DNA from 3 places in the Shinella zoogloeoides genome. Region 2 is predicted to be linked to each of the others. Evidence: riboswitches for the same ligand, from Rfam matches in the RefSeq annotation. Region 2 holds a riboswitch; each other region holds the start of a gene.
The links. Region 2 has a riboswitch for thiamine pyrophosphate ahead of thiD (bifunctional hydroxymethylpyrimidine kinase/phosphomethylpyrimidine kinase). Riboswitches for the same ligand answer to the same signal wherever they lie in the genome.
Positions count from the first base shown of each region.

Region 1 (4,466 bases), 920 kb from region 2:
GGTAAGCGCCAAAAACCTGGAGCGCGCCGGGAACTGGTATCGCAGATATGGCTGGTGGAGCCTGCTCCTGAGCTGGCTGCCGATCGTCGGCGACCCGCTGACGGTGGCGGCCGGCATCATGCGCGAGCCGTTCGGCCGTTTCCTCGTCGTCGTTTCCATCGCCAAGTTCGGCCGCTATATCGTGCTCGCCGCTCTCGTTCTCAACTGGCTCTGAAATTTTTTCCGCCGGCGATGGAATGGACACCACCTGGCTCTCGTATATTGGGGCATGAACGGAAAGACACCCGGCTTCAACGTGATCGGACAGCTTGCAGCGCTTCGGCGCTATGCGCTGTCGCTCGTGCGCAATCCGGACGAGGCCGAGGATCTGGTGCATGATGCGCTGGTGAAGGCCTATGAGCGGCAGTCCACTTTCCGCACCGGCGCTAGCGTGCGCAACTGGCTGATGTCCATCCTGCACAATGCGCATATCGACCGGCTGCGCCAGCGCCGCTCGCAGGAGCGCCGCCACGATGCCGCGGCGGAAGTCGCGGAGACGTCCGTGCCGGCGAACCAGGACCATTCGGTGCGCCTGACACAATTGCGCAACGCCTTCTTCGCCCTGCCGGAAGAGCAGCGCGAGGCGCTGCATCTCGTCGCGATCGAGGAGCTTTCCTACCAGGAGGCGGCCGAGACGCTCGGCATTCCCGTCGGCACGCTGATGTCGCGCGTGGCGCGCGCCCGCCAGCGGCTGCGCGCTTTCGAACAGAGCGGCACGGCCGCACCTGTCACCCATCTCAGAATCGTCGGAGGCACTGGCGATGACAAGCAATGACCCGATCCTCGAATCCGATCTCAATGCCTATGTCGACGACCAGCTCGCCGTCGGCCGGCGCATCGAGGTCGAGGCCTATCTTTCGGAGCGGCCGGACGTTGCCGCGCAGATGATGAGGGATCTGCGCGTGCGCGACGAGCTGCGCCTGGCGCTCGCCGACCACCGCACGGTGGCGCGGGAAGCGACGCGCGACGCCGCGCGCCTGCTCGAGCGCTCCCTTTCGCACCGGCGTGTCTTTTCCGCCTTCCGCCGCGCCGCCGCCATCGCGCTCTTCGTCGCCGCGGGTTGGACGGCCCACGCCGTTCTCGGTCCCTTCGGCGCGACCGAGGTCGTCGCCTCAACCCCGCCGCCCGCCTTCGTGGAAGAGGCGGTGCGCGCGCACAAGACCACGCTGCTGCGCGACACGATGGCATCGCAGCCGGAAATCGAGACCTTCGATCCGGCGGAAATCCGCTCGGCGACGGCCATCGTGCTGCCGGAGCTGCCGAAGGGCTGGGGCGTGGTCGATACGCAGGTCTTCCCGTCCGCCTATGGCCCGAGCGTCGAACTGGTGCTGGAGCCGAAGAAGGACGAGCGCCTGTCGCTCTTTGCCGTGCGTCCCGGCTCCTTTGCCGTGCAGCACGTCCTGCTTTTCCACGCCGACAATGCCCGTGCCGCCTACTGGCAGATCGGCGATGTCGCCTATGCGCTGGTATCGGAAAGCCGCAAGGCCGACGACCTGGCGCAAACCGCGCGGGACCTCTCGCGCACGCTCTACTGATCAACCGTTTCCAGACCGAAGGAGATTTTCGATGGAACCCGTACAACAGCGATTTGGCTACGGCGCGCAGGCGCAGTCGGCCGCCCTCTTCGACGAGGGCCTGCGCCAGCACATGCTGCGCGTCTACAACTATATGGGCGCAGGCCTCGTCATCACCGGCCTCGTCGCCTTCATCGTCGGCTCGACGCCGGCGCTCTACGTGCCGATCTTCTCCTCCCCGCTGAAGTGGGTGGTGATGCTGGCGCCGCTCGCCTTCGTCTTCTTCTTCTCGTTCAAGATCCAGACGATGTCGGCCAGCACCGCGCAGATGACCTTCTGGGCCTTCTGCGCCGTCATGGGCCTGTCGCTCGCTTCCGTGTTCCTCGTCTTCACCGGCACGAGCATCGCCCGCACCTTCTTCATCGCCGCCTCCATGTTCGGCGCGACGAGCCTCTACGGCTATGTGACGAAGCGTGACCTCGCCAAGGTCGGCTCGTTCCTGATCATGGGCCTCATCGGCGTCATCATCGCCTCGATCGTCAACATCTTCCTCGGTTCGAGCGCGCTGCAATTCGCGATTTCCGTGATCGGCATCGTCGTGTTCGTCGGCCTCACCGCCTGGGACACGCAGAACATCAAGCAGCAATATGCCGAGAACATCGACCAGGAATCGCAGCAGAAGATGGCCGTGTTCGGTGCGCTCTCGCTGTACCTGAACTTCGTCAACATCTTCCAGCTGCTGCTGAATTTCACCGGCGAGCGCGAATAGTCCTAGCGTTGATGGCATCCGGAACGGCGGGGCAAAACCCCGCCGTTTCTTTTTGTGCCTCGCACAAAGTAAGTAAGAATACACTTACGTATCTGACCCCGGTTGACAAATCGACCTACAGCGTCTTTGCTTGGACCATTCACCAGGGGGGTCCCGACAAGGGGCTGAGATACTGCTGGCTTTCGCAGCGCAGTGACCCGTTGAACCTGATCCAGTTCATACTGGCGTAGGGACGGTGCAAGCGCTGTTTGGCCCGCAATCCGGCACCCGGATTCCGTCCCGGCGTCTTTCCATCATTCCGGCTCTAGGACTGGGTCTCCAACTGCAAACTTGGAGCCTCACGATGAATATTGCCGCCCAGAAACTCACCCCCACCGTCACCACGGGCGCCCTGCCCGCCTCGCGGAAGATCCATGTTCCCGGCGAGCTGCACCCGGACATCCGCGTGCCGATGCGCGAGATTTCCCTGCACCCGACCTCCGGCGAACCGCCGGTCGTGGTCTACGACGCCTCCGGCCCCTATACCGACCCGGCCCATGTCGTGTCGATCGACGGCGGCCTGCCGCGGCTGCGCGAACGCTGGGTCGCGGCCCGCGGCGACACCGAGGAATACGAGGGCCGACACATCCGGCCGGAAGACAACGGCTTTGCCAGCGGCGAACGGCTGACGCCGGAATTCCCCGTCCTCGCCCGCCCGCGCCGGGCGACTGGCGGCAAGGCGGCAACCCAGCTCGCCTATGCCCGCGCCGGCATCGTCACGCCGGAAATGGAATTCATCGCCATCCGCGAAAACCTCGGCCGCAAGGCCGTGAAGGAAGCCCTTGCCCGCGACGGCGAGAGCTTCGGCGCTCATATCCCGGATTTCGTGACGCCGGACTTCGTCCGCCAGGAAGTCGCCAGTGGCCGCGCGGTCATCCCCGCCAACATCAACCACCTGGAAGCCGAGCCGATGATCATCGGCCGCAATTTCCTCGTGAAGATCAACGCCAATATCGGCAATTCCGCCGTCACCTCCTCCATGGCCGAGGAGGTGGAGAAGATGGTCTGGGCGATCCGCTGGGGCGCCGATACGGTCATGGACCTGTCGACGGGCCGCAACATCCACAATATCCGCGAATGGATCATCCGCAATTCGCCGGTGCCGATCGGCACCGTGCCGCTCTACCAGGCGCTGGAGAAGGTGAACGGCATGGCGGAGGACCTGACCTGGGAGGTTTACCGCGACACGCTGATCGAGCAGGCCGAGCAGGGGGTCGACTATTTCACCATCCATGCCGGCGTGCGGCTGCATTACATCCCGCTCACCGTCAATCGCGTCACCGGCATCGTCTCGCGCGGCGGTTCGATCATGGCCAAGTGGTGTCTGCATCACCACCGCGAAAGCTTTCTCTACGAGCATTTCGAGGAGATCTGCGACATTGCCCGCGCCTATGACGTCACCTTCTCGCTCGGCGACGGCCTGCGCCCAGGATCGATCGCCGATGCCAACGACGCTGCGCAATTCGCCGAACTCGAAACGCTTGGCGAACTGACGCAGATCGCCTGGAGGAAGGATTGCCAGGTCATGATCGAGGGCCCCGGCCATGTGCCGATGCACAAGATCAAGGAGAACATGGACAAGCAGCTCGAAGTCTGCGGCGAGGCGCCCTTCTACACGCTCGGCCCGCTGACGACGGACATCGCCCCCGGCTACGACCACATCACCTCGGGCATCGGCGCGGCGATGATCGGCTGGTTCGGCACGGCCATGCTCTGCTACGTCACGCCGAAGGAGCATCTCGGCCTGCCCGACCGCAACGACGTGAAGGTCGGCGTCATCACCTACAAGATCGCCGCGCATGCCGCCGACCTCGCCAAGGGGCATCCGGCCGCGAAGACCCGCGACGACGCGCTGTCGCGCGCCCGTTTCGAGTTCCGCTGGGAGGACCAGTTCAACCTCTCGCTCGACCCCGAGACCGCCCGCGCCTTCCACGACGAGACGCTGCCGAAGGAGGCGCACAAGGTGGCGCATTTCTGCTCCATGTGCGGCCCGAAATTCTGCTCCATGCGCATCTCGCACGACATCCGCGCCGAGGCACAGAAGGAGGGGCTGGAGGCCATGGCGGCGAAATTCCGCGAGGGCGGCGATCTCTACATGCCGCTGG
Region 1 is NZ_CP132311.1:3,028,568-3,033,033, forward strand. Features, by position in the region: gene Q9316_RS15875 (YqaA family protein) at 1-214, shown strand, start outside; gene Q9316_RS15880 (sigma-70 family RNA polymerase sigma factor) at 269-814, shown strand; gene Q9316_RS15885 (anti-sigma factor family protein) at 801-1,574, shown strand; gene Q9316_RS15890 (Bax inhibitor-1/YccA family protein) at 1,606-2,322, shown strand; TPP riboswitch at 2,457-2,573, shown strand; gene thiC (phosphomethylpyrimidine synthase ThiC) at 2,666-4,466, shown strand, end outside.
Region 1: it holds a riboswitch for thiamine pyrophosphate, as region 2 does, so the genes downstream of both, thiC (phosphomethylpyrimidine synthase ThiC) here and thiD (bifunctional hydroxymethylpyrimidine kinase/phosphomethylpyrimidine kinase) in region 2, are expected to answer to the same signal.

Region 2 (4,466 bases):
CGTCTCGGCCGCGACGAGCGCCTTCTCCTGCTGCTGGCCGCCGTGCTGCGCGAGCAGACACCGCATGAGAACAGCCTTGCCGCATCACCCATCGGCCGCGTCCGCGACCGGCTCGACGGCGATCCAGCCTCGGCCGTGACGCTGGAGGACCTTGCCGCAGAAAGCGGGCTCGGCCGTTTCCGGCTGGTGCGCGATTTCGCCCGCATCACCGGTCTGACGCCGCATGCCTACCTGCTCCAGCGCCGGACGGAGCTGGCACGCCGGCTGATCGCCGCCGGCAGGCCGCTTGCGGAAGCCGCCGTCGAGGCGGGTTTTGCCGATCAGAGCCACATGACGCGCAATTTCACGCGGCGCTACGGCTATACGCCCGGCGCCTACCTCGCCGCCCGCGCCTGAACTCCCGCAATTTCGTTCAAGACCACGCGCGTCCTTCCGGTGTTCCCTGCCCTTCCGAAGTCACAGGGAAACCGCCATGACCACCGAATTCCTCATCACCTCGCTCGTCGTCATCCTCCTGCCCGGCACGGGCGTGATCTACACGCTGGCGCTCGGCATCAGCGGCGGTTTTCGCGCGGGCCTCTTCGCCGCCTTCGGCTGCACGCTCGGCATCGTCCCGCATATCCTCGCTAGCGTCGTCGGCCTTGCCGCCGTGCTGCATGCGAGCGCCCTTGCCTTCGAGGTGCTGCGATATATCGGCGTCACCTACCTTCTCTTCATCGCCTGGAGCCTTGTGCGGGACAGCAGCACGCTTGATCTCGGGCCGCAACAGGCGCCGGCGGAGAAGGCATTCCGCATCGTGCGCAAGGGCATCCTCACCAATGTCTTCAACCCGAAGCTCTCGCTGTTCTTTCTCGCCTTCCTGCCGCAGTTCATCCCGGCGCAGGCGTCAAACGCCACTCAGCAGATGCTTGTCCTCGGTGGCGTCTTCATGCTGCTCACCTTTCTCGTCTTCGCCGTCTATGCCGCGCTCGCGGCCGGTCTGCGCCAACAGGTGCTGAGCCGGCCAAAAATCATGGTGTGGACGCAGCGCGGCTTCGCCGCCGCCCTCGGCCTGATGGGTCTCAGGCTTGCGCTGGCGGATCGCTGACGATCAGGCCCAGAGCGCGTGGAAGTGATGGAGCGGCCCATGGCCGGCGCCGACGGTGAGCGTATCCGACGCGCGCACGGCGCCGGCGATGAAGCTCTTTGCCTCGGCGACGGCATCGGCAAGCCGCCGCCCCTTGCCGAGTTCGGCGGCGATCGCGCTCGACAGCGAGCAGCCGGTGCCGTGGGTGTTGCGCGTCAAGACGCGCACGCCCTCAAACCAGCGCACCCCATCCGCCGTCGCCAACACATCAGGGCTTTCACCGCCGGCCAGGTGCCCGCCCTTCAGCAGCACCGCCTTCGGGCCGAGCGACAGCAGCCGCTTCGCCTGATCCTCCATGCCCTGCCTGTCGCCGGCCTCCCGCTCGCCCAGCAGGGCGGCCGCTTCCGGCAGGTTCGGCGTCAGCACCGCCGCGAGCGGCAGCAGGCGGCGGGTGAGCGCGGCCACGGCTTCCTGTGCCAGCAGCGAGGCGCCGCCCTTGGCCACCATGACCGGATCGAGCACCACCGGCGCGCCGCGATGATTTTGCAGGGCATCCGCCACGGCCTCGGCGATTTCCGCCGAGGCGATCATGCCGATCTTCACCGCATCGACCCTGATATCGCCGAACACATCGGCGATCTGCGCGGCGACGAAGGCCGGCGGCACGAGATGCACGCCGGATACGCCTTGCGTGTTCTGCGCCGTCAGCGCGGTCAGAACCGCCATGCCGTAGGTACCGCGCGCGGCGAAGGTCTTGAGATCGGCCTGGATGCCCGCGCCGCCCGAGGGATCGGAGCCCGCGATGGAAAGGATGTTTGCGATTGTCTCGGCCATTTCGCCCCCCTGCGGGCGGAAGCGGTCTCCGGACAGCGGCGATGCGGCCCGATCGACTCCCTCCGCCGGCATGATCCGGTTCAGGTTCAAAGGGTGCTTCTCAGCCCGCCGTTCGGCGGACGCCCCTGTCTCGGAGAGGTTTTCGCAAATGATGAGACACATGTCACCTTGAAAGTGACAGGTGTCCGTTAAGCCTTGGTGACGTGGTATTCCTTGATGGCGACCATCTTGATGGCCGAATAGCGCTCCGCCTCGTATCGCAGCGAGAAGGCGTCCTGCGCCAGGAATACCGGATCGCCATCGAGGTCGCGGGCGATGTCGCCGCGGCGCTGGGTGACGAACTTGTCGAGTTCGGCCGGGCTGTCCGACGAAATCCAGCGGCAGACGGAGAAGCGCGACATTTCGAAGGAGACCGGCAGGCCGTATTCCGCCGAAAGCCGCTCCTTCAGCACGTCGAGCTGCAGCGCGCCGACGACGCCGACGATGGCCGGGGAACCGTCTTCCGGCGAGAAGAGCTGCACGACGCCCTCCTCGGCCATCTGCTGGAGCGCCTCCTTCAGCTTCTTGGCCTTCATCGCGTCTTCCAGCCGCACGCGGCGCAGGATTTCCGGCGCGAAGTTTGGCACGCCCTCGAAGACCAGCGCTTCGCCTTCCGTCAGCGTATCGCCGATCCTGAGCGTGCCGTGGTTGGGGATGCCCACCACGTCGCCGGCATAGGCCGTATCGGCAAGCTGGCGCTGCGAGGCGAAGAAGAACTGCGGCGCCGACAGGCCGATCTGCTTGCCCGTGCGGGCAAGGCGCACCTTCATGCCGCGCTCCAGCATGCCGGAGCAGACGCGGGCGAAGGCGATGCGGTCGCGGTGATTGGGATCCATGTTCGCCTGGATCTTGAAGACGAAGGCCGTCATCCTGTCTTCCGACGCATGCACCTTGCGCACATCCGCCACCTGGTCGCGCGGCGGCGGCGCGAAGGCGCCGAGCGCGTTGATGAGGTCGCGCACCCCGAAATTCCGCAGCGCCGAACCGAAGAAGACCGGCGTCAGATGGCCTTCGAGGAACGCCTCGCGGTCGAACGGGCGGCAGGCCTCGCGGGCAAGCTCCAGCTCCTCGATGAAGGCGGCGCGCTCGTTTTCCGGCAGGTTGCCGGCGACCACTGCCGCATCCTCGATCTTCGTCGGCTGTACCTGGGTGTCCGATCCGCGGAAGGTGCGGTCGGCGAGGTGATAGGAACCGCAGAACGTCTTCGAGCGGCCGACGGGCCAGGTGACCGGCGCGGTATCGAGCGCCAGCTTCTCTTCCACCTCGTCGAGGATCTCGAACGGATCGCGGCTCTCGCGGTCCATCTTGTTGACGAAGGTGATAATCGGGATATCGCGCAGGCGGCAGACCTCGAACAGCTTCAGCGTGCGCGGCTCGATACCCTTGGCGGCGTCGATGACCATGACGGCCGCATCCACCGCCGTCAGCGTGCGGTAGGTGTCATCCGCGAAGTCCTCGTGGCCGGGCGTATCGAGGATGTTGAAGACGTTGCCGTCATATTCGAAGGTCATCACCGAGGTGACGACCGAGATGCCGCGCTCGCGCTCGATCTTCATCCAGTCCGAGCGGGTCTGGATGCGGTCCTTCTTCGCCTTGACTTCGCCGGCGAGCTGGATGGCACCGCCGAAAAGCAGCAGCTTTTCGGTCAGCGTGGTTTTACCGGCGTCCGGGTGCGCGATGATCGCGAAGGTGCGGCGGCGGGAGACCGCCTCGGCAAGGGTTTCGGCCATTTTCTGCAATATCCTGTGAGTTGCCGCGGTCTTTACAGTCTCCGCCGGGAAGATGCAATTGACGGGGTGGCACTGCCGCCGGCTTATGGGCGCATGAACGCGCACGCCCCTTCCCAGCCCACGCTCTCTCTCCTCCGCCTGCCACATGGTGAGGGCATCGAGCTTCCCGCCTACGAGACATCAGGCGCCGCCGGCATGGACCTGCGCGCCGCCGTCGAGGCCGACGCCCCGCTGACGCTCGCCCCCGGAAAGCGGGCGCTGGTGCCGACCGGCCTCGTCTTCGAAATCCCGCATGGCTACGAGGGCCAGATCCGCCCGCGCTCCGGTCTCGCCTTCAAGCACGGCATCACCTGCCTCAACACGCCCGGCACCGTCGACAGCGACTATCGCGGCGAGGTGAAGGTGCTGCTTGCCAATCTCGGCGACGAGCCCTTCGTCATCGAGCGCGGCATGCGTATCGCCCAGATGGTGATCGCGCCCGTCACGCAGGTTGCCGTGCGCGAGGCGACCCAGGCCAGCGAAACCGCCCGCGGCGCCGGCGGCTTCGGCTCCACCGGCGTGCGCTGAACCATGTCCGACCGCACCGGGCTGACCTTCCGCTCCAACTATTTCGGCGATCCCACGGCATGGCGCGCGCTCGCCGGCCTTATGCAGGACGTCTTCGGCATCGACGTGACGGTGCTGGACCGGCTCGGCGGGCCGGACCCGAGCAGCGTCGCCTTCGGCTGGTTCGATACGGCGGGCGCCTGCATCGCCAACTTCACCGCCTTTTCGCTGCCGCTCATGGTGGAAGGCCG
Region 2 is NZ_CP132311.1:3,950,340-3,954,805, reverse strand. Features, by position in the region: gene Q9316_RS20415 (AraC family transcriptional regulator) at 1-396, shown strand, start outside; gene Q9316_RS20410 (LysE family translocator) at 473-1,087, shown strand; gene thiD (bifunctional hydroxymethylpyrimidine kinase/phosphomethylpyrimidine kinase) at 1,091-1,900, opposite strand; TPP riboswitch at 1,941-2,037, opposite strand; gene Q9316_RS20400 (peptide chain release factor 3) at 2,089-3,669, opposite strand; gene dut (dUTP diphosphatase) at 3,763-4,236, shown strand; gene Q9316_RS20390 (GNAT family N-acetyltransferase) at 4,240-4,466, shown strand, end outside.

Region 3 (4,466 bases), 550 kb from region 2:
TCTCCGCTCCATGCTGATCGCCTGCAAGCGGCAGGAAATCGCCGGTTTCGCCGAACAGGTGACCGACTTCGAGTTCAGCGCCTACCTGGAAATCGTCTGATGGCCAACAACCAGTCCTATGCCGGCAACGGCGCCTATCCCGACAGCTACTACGCCGCCTCCCGCAACATCATCCGCACGCCGAAGGTGCTGGAAGGCGCGGTCACGGCCGATATCGCCGTGCTCGGCGCCGGCTATTCGGGCCTTTCGACCGCCATCCACCTTGCCGAGAAGGGCTACAAGGTGGTGATGGTCGAAGGCGCCGGCATCGGCTGGGGCGCGTCCGGTCGCAACGGTGGCCAGGTCGTCAACGGCCTCAATGCCAGCCTCGACACGATCAAGCGCCGCTACGGCGATCAGGCCGGCGCTTTCGTCGGCGGCCTCGTGCAGGAAGGCGGCAAGATCATCCGCCGCCTCGTCTCCCAGTACCAGATCGACTGCGACCTGAAGGACGGCAACATCTACGCCGCCTATACGCCGGCCCACATGAAGGAGCTGGAGCACAAGAAGGCGCTGTGGAAGAGCTACGGTATGGACGACCACCAGATGCTGGACAAGGCGGCGATCCAGAAGCTGGTGAAGACCGACGCCTATATCGGCGGCATGCTGGACACGACCGGCGGCCACATGCACCCGCTCAACCTTACCCTCGGCGAGGCCAAAGCGCTGGAATCGCTCGGCGGCGTGATCTACGAGCAGTCGCCCGTCCTCCGCGTCGAGCACGAGGCGGAAAAGCCCGTCATCCATACGGCGAAGGGCAGCGTGACCGCGAACACCGCCGTGCTCTGCGGCAATGCCTATCTCGGCCATGTCGTGCCGAAGCTCGTCTCGCGCGTCATGCCCGTCTCGACCCAGATGGTGGCCACCGAGCCGCTCGGCGAGCGCGCCGATGCGCTCATCCCGAGCGACATGTGCGTGGAGGACGTGCGCTACATCCTCGACTATTTCCGCCTGTCGGCCGACAAGCGCATGATCTTCGGCGGCGGCACCGTCTATGGCGGCACCGACCCGGCGGATGTCAGGGCAAAGATCCGCCCGAACCTCGAAAAGGTCTTCCCGTCGCTGAAGGGCGTGAAGATCGACTATGCCTGGAGCGGCAATTTCGCGCTTTCCTTCTCGCGCGTGCCGCAGATGGGCAAGATCGGCAGGAACACCTATTTCGCCCACGGCTACAGCGGCCACGGCGTCACCGGCTCGCATCTCTTCGGCAAGATCCTGAGCGAGGCGATCCACGGCGACCTGTCGCGCTTCAGCCAGTTCGAGAAGCTGCCCTGGATCCCCTTCCCGGGCGGGCGCATGTTCCGCGCGCAATACTCCACCATCGGTTCCTGGTGGTACCAGTTCAAGGACGCCTTCGGCCTCTGAGACCGGCCGGACCGTCGCACACCAAAAAGCCCGGATGTGAAGAACATCCGGGCTTTTTCGGGTCGGTCATTCAATGCTTAGCGGCAGACCTTGATGCGCTTGACGAAGACATTGCCGTAATAGTCGTAGGACTTGATCTTCTTGACGAAGCAGTGCGGCTGGTAGCCGTAGCTGTAGTAACCGGCCTGCGAGGGGGCGGCGAAGGAAACGGCGGCGACGATGGCGACGGTGGCGGAAACGATGAACTTGCGCATGGGGTCTCTCCTGATCTCTTGAAGGACGAGCCTCTCTCGTCCGGTGATCAGAAGGTCTCACATCGCCCGTCTGCCCGCTGTCTCGCGGGGAACAGCCCCTTGCGCGCCGCGCAAAGCGGCATTATGCCTTGTCCTGCTCTAACGGGGTGCTCCGCGGGTTCCGATCCGCAGGCTGAGAGGCTTTTCTGCCAACCCGAAGAACCTGATCCGGTTAGCACCGGCGGAGGGATTAGACGGCACATTCCAGCGCCCTATTCCCGTTTGTGACCAGACAAGGAGGCGCTGATGCGCACGGCATTTCTTTCTTCCATCGCGGCGCTCGCCGTATCCTTCGCCCTTCCCGCCCTCGCGCAGGAAAAGACGCTGACCGTCTACACCTATGAAAGCTTCGTCGCCGAATGGGGCCCGGGGCCGAAGGTCAAGGAAGAATTCGAGAAGACCTGCGGCTGCAAGGTCGAATGGGTCGGCGTCGCCGACGGCGTCGAGCTTCTGACGCGCCTCAAGCTCGAAGGCGAAGGCACCAAGGCCGACCTGGTGCTCGGCCTCGACACCAACCTCATCACCGAAGCCAAGGCGACCGGCCTCTTCGAGCCCCACGGCCTCTCGCCGGAAGGCCTGACGGTGCCGGGCGGTTTTTCCGACGACACGTTCCTGCCCTATGACTACGGCCATTTCGCCGTCGTCTATGACAGCGAGACGCTGAAGACCCCACCGGCGAGCCTCAAGGAACTGGTCGAGGGCGATGCATCCCAGAAGATCGTCATCGAGGACCCGCGCACCTCGACGCCGGGCCTCGGCCTGCTGCTCTGGGTCAAGTCGGTCTATGGCGACAAGTCCGCGGAAGCATGGGAAAAGCTCAAGGATCGCGTACTGACCGTCACCCCCGGCTGGTCGGAAGCCTACGGCCTCTTCACCAAGGGTGAGGCGCCGATGGTGCTCTCCTACACCACCTCGCCGGCCTATCACGTCATCGCGGAGAAATCCGAGCGCTACAAGGCGGCGGCCTTCTCCGAGGGACACTATATCCAGATCGAGGTCGCCGGCCTGACGCGCACCTCCGACGACAAGGATCTCGCCCGCCAGTTCCTCACCTTCATGACGGGGCCGGATTTCCAGTCGATCATCCCGGAAACCAACTGGATGATGCCGGCCGCCAAGACCCGCGATCCGTTGCCCGCCGCCTTCGGCGCGCTGGTGAAGCCGGAAAAGACCTTCCTGATGTCGTCGGACGAGGTCGCGGCGAACCGCAAGGCCTGGATCGACGAATGGCTCGGCGCGATGAGCGCCAAGTAACAGGGCAGGCAAGGTGATCTTCGCCCGCGCCGAACGACGGACGCTGCGCATCGCCGGGGGCCTTGCCCTCGGCGGCGTGCTCGCCTTCGTCGGCGCGGCGACCATCGTCCTGCTCGGCCATGCGGGCGGCGGCAGCGGCGCACCGCTGTTCGACACCTATATCGGGCGCGTCGCGCAATTCACGCTGATGCAGGCGGCACTTTCGACGCTCCTCTCCATCGTGCTTGCCATTCCCGTCGCGCGGGCACTCGCCCGCCAGCGCAGCTTCCGGGGCCGCGTCTGGATCATCCGGCTTTCCGTCGTGCCGCTCGGCCTGCCGGCGCTGGTGGCGGCGCTCGGCGTCATCGAGATCTGGGGGCGGCAGGGCGTCGTCAACGATCTCCTGCGCCTCGCCGGACTGCAGAATCCGGTCAGCGTCTATGGTCTCGCCGGCATCCTGATCGCCCACGTCTTCTTCAACCTGCCGCTCGCCGCGCGCTTCCTGCTCGCCGCGCTCGACCGCATCCCGCCGGAATACTGGCTCTCCTCCGCCAATCTCGGCATGCGGAGCGGGGCGGTCTTCCGGCTCATCGAGTGGCCGGTCATCCGCCGCGTCCTGCCCGGCATCGCCGGCCTCGTCTTCATGCTCTGCGTGACGAGCTTCACCATCGCCCTGACGCTCGGCGGCGGGCCGGCGGCAAGCACCATCGAGGTCGCCATCTACCAGGCGCTGCGCTTCGATTTCGATCCCGCGCGCGCCGTGCTGCTCGCCTTCCTGCAGATCGCCGTCACGGCGATCCTGCTCTGGCTGATCTCGCTGCTTGCCCATCCGCCGGAAGAGGGCATGACGGCCGGCCGTGCCATCCGCCGCTTCGACGGCCGCCGCCACCGCCTTGCCGACGGGCTCGTCCTCGTCGCCTTCACCCTGTTCACCGCCGCGCCGCTCGCCGCGACCCTCGCCTCGGGCCTTGCCGCCGATTTCGGCCGGCTGGCGCTCGACCCGCTGCTGCACCGGGCGCTTCTCACCAGCCTAGCCATTTCACTTGCCTCGGCGGGACTCAGCCTCGCCATCGCGCTGCCGGTCGTGCTGGTGCCACGGGTTGCCGAGGCGGGCGCTGCCGGCCTTGCGACCCGGCTGATGGGCCGTGCGCTGCCGGCGGTCGGCTCGCTGATCCTGCTGGTACCGCCTGTCGTCGTGGCGACCGGCTGGTTCCTGATGCTGCGCATCTTCGGCGAGACGGGCCGGTTCGCGCCTGCCGTCGTCACCGTGCTCAACGCGCTGATGGCGCTGCCCTTCGTCGTGCGCGTGCTGGAGCCCGCCTACCGCACCCACCTTTCCCGCACCGCGCGCCTCGCGCTTAGCCTCGGCGTCACCGGCTGGCAGCGCTTTTCCTGGATCGACTGGCCGGCGCTGAAAAAGCCTTTCCTCACCGCCTTCGCCTTCGCCATGGCGCTGTCGCTCGGCGATCTCGGCGCCGTCGCCATCTTCGGCGCGGAAGGCTTCGTCACCCTGCCCTGGCTGCTGTTTTCCCGCAT
Region 3 is NZ_CP132311.1:3,402,409-3,406,874, forward strand. Features, by position in the region: gene Q9316_RS17770 (glutamine synthetase family protein) at 1-100, shown strand, start outside; gene Q9316_RS17775 (NAD(P)/FAD-dependent oxidoreductase) at 100-1,404, shown strand; gene Q9316_RS17780 (hypothetical protein) at 1,482-1,658, opposite strand; TPP riboswitch at 1,791-1,904, shown strand; gene thiB (thiamine ABC transporter substrate binding subunit) at 1,944-2,951, shown strand; gene thiP (thiamine/thiamine pyrophosphate ABC transporter permease) at 2,968-4,466, shown strand, end outside.
Region 3: it holds a riboswitch for thiamine pyrophosphate, as region 2 does, so the genes downstream of both, thiB (thiamine ABC transporter substrate binding subunit) here and thiD (bifunctional hydroxymethylpyrimidine kinase/phosphomethylpyrimidine kinase) in region 2, are expected to answer to the same signal.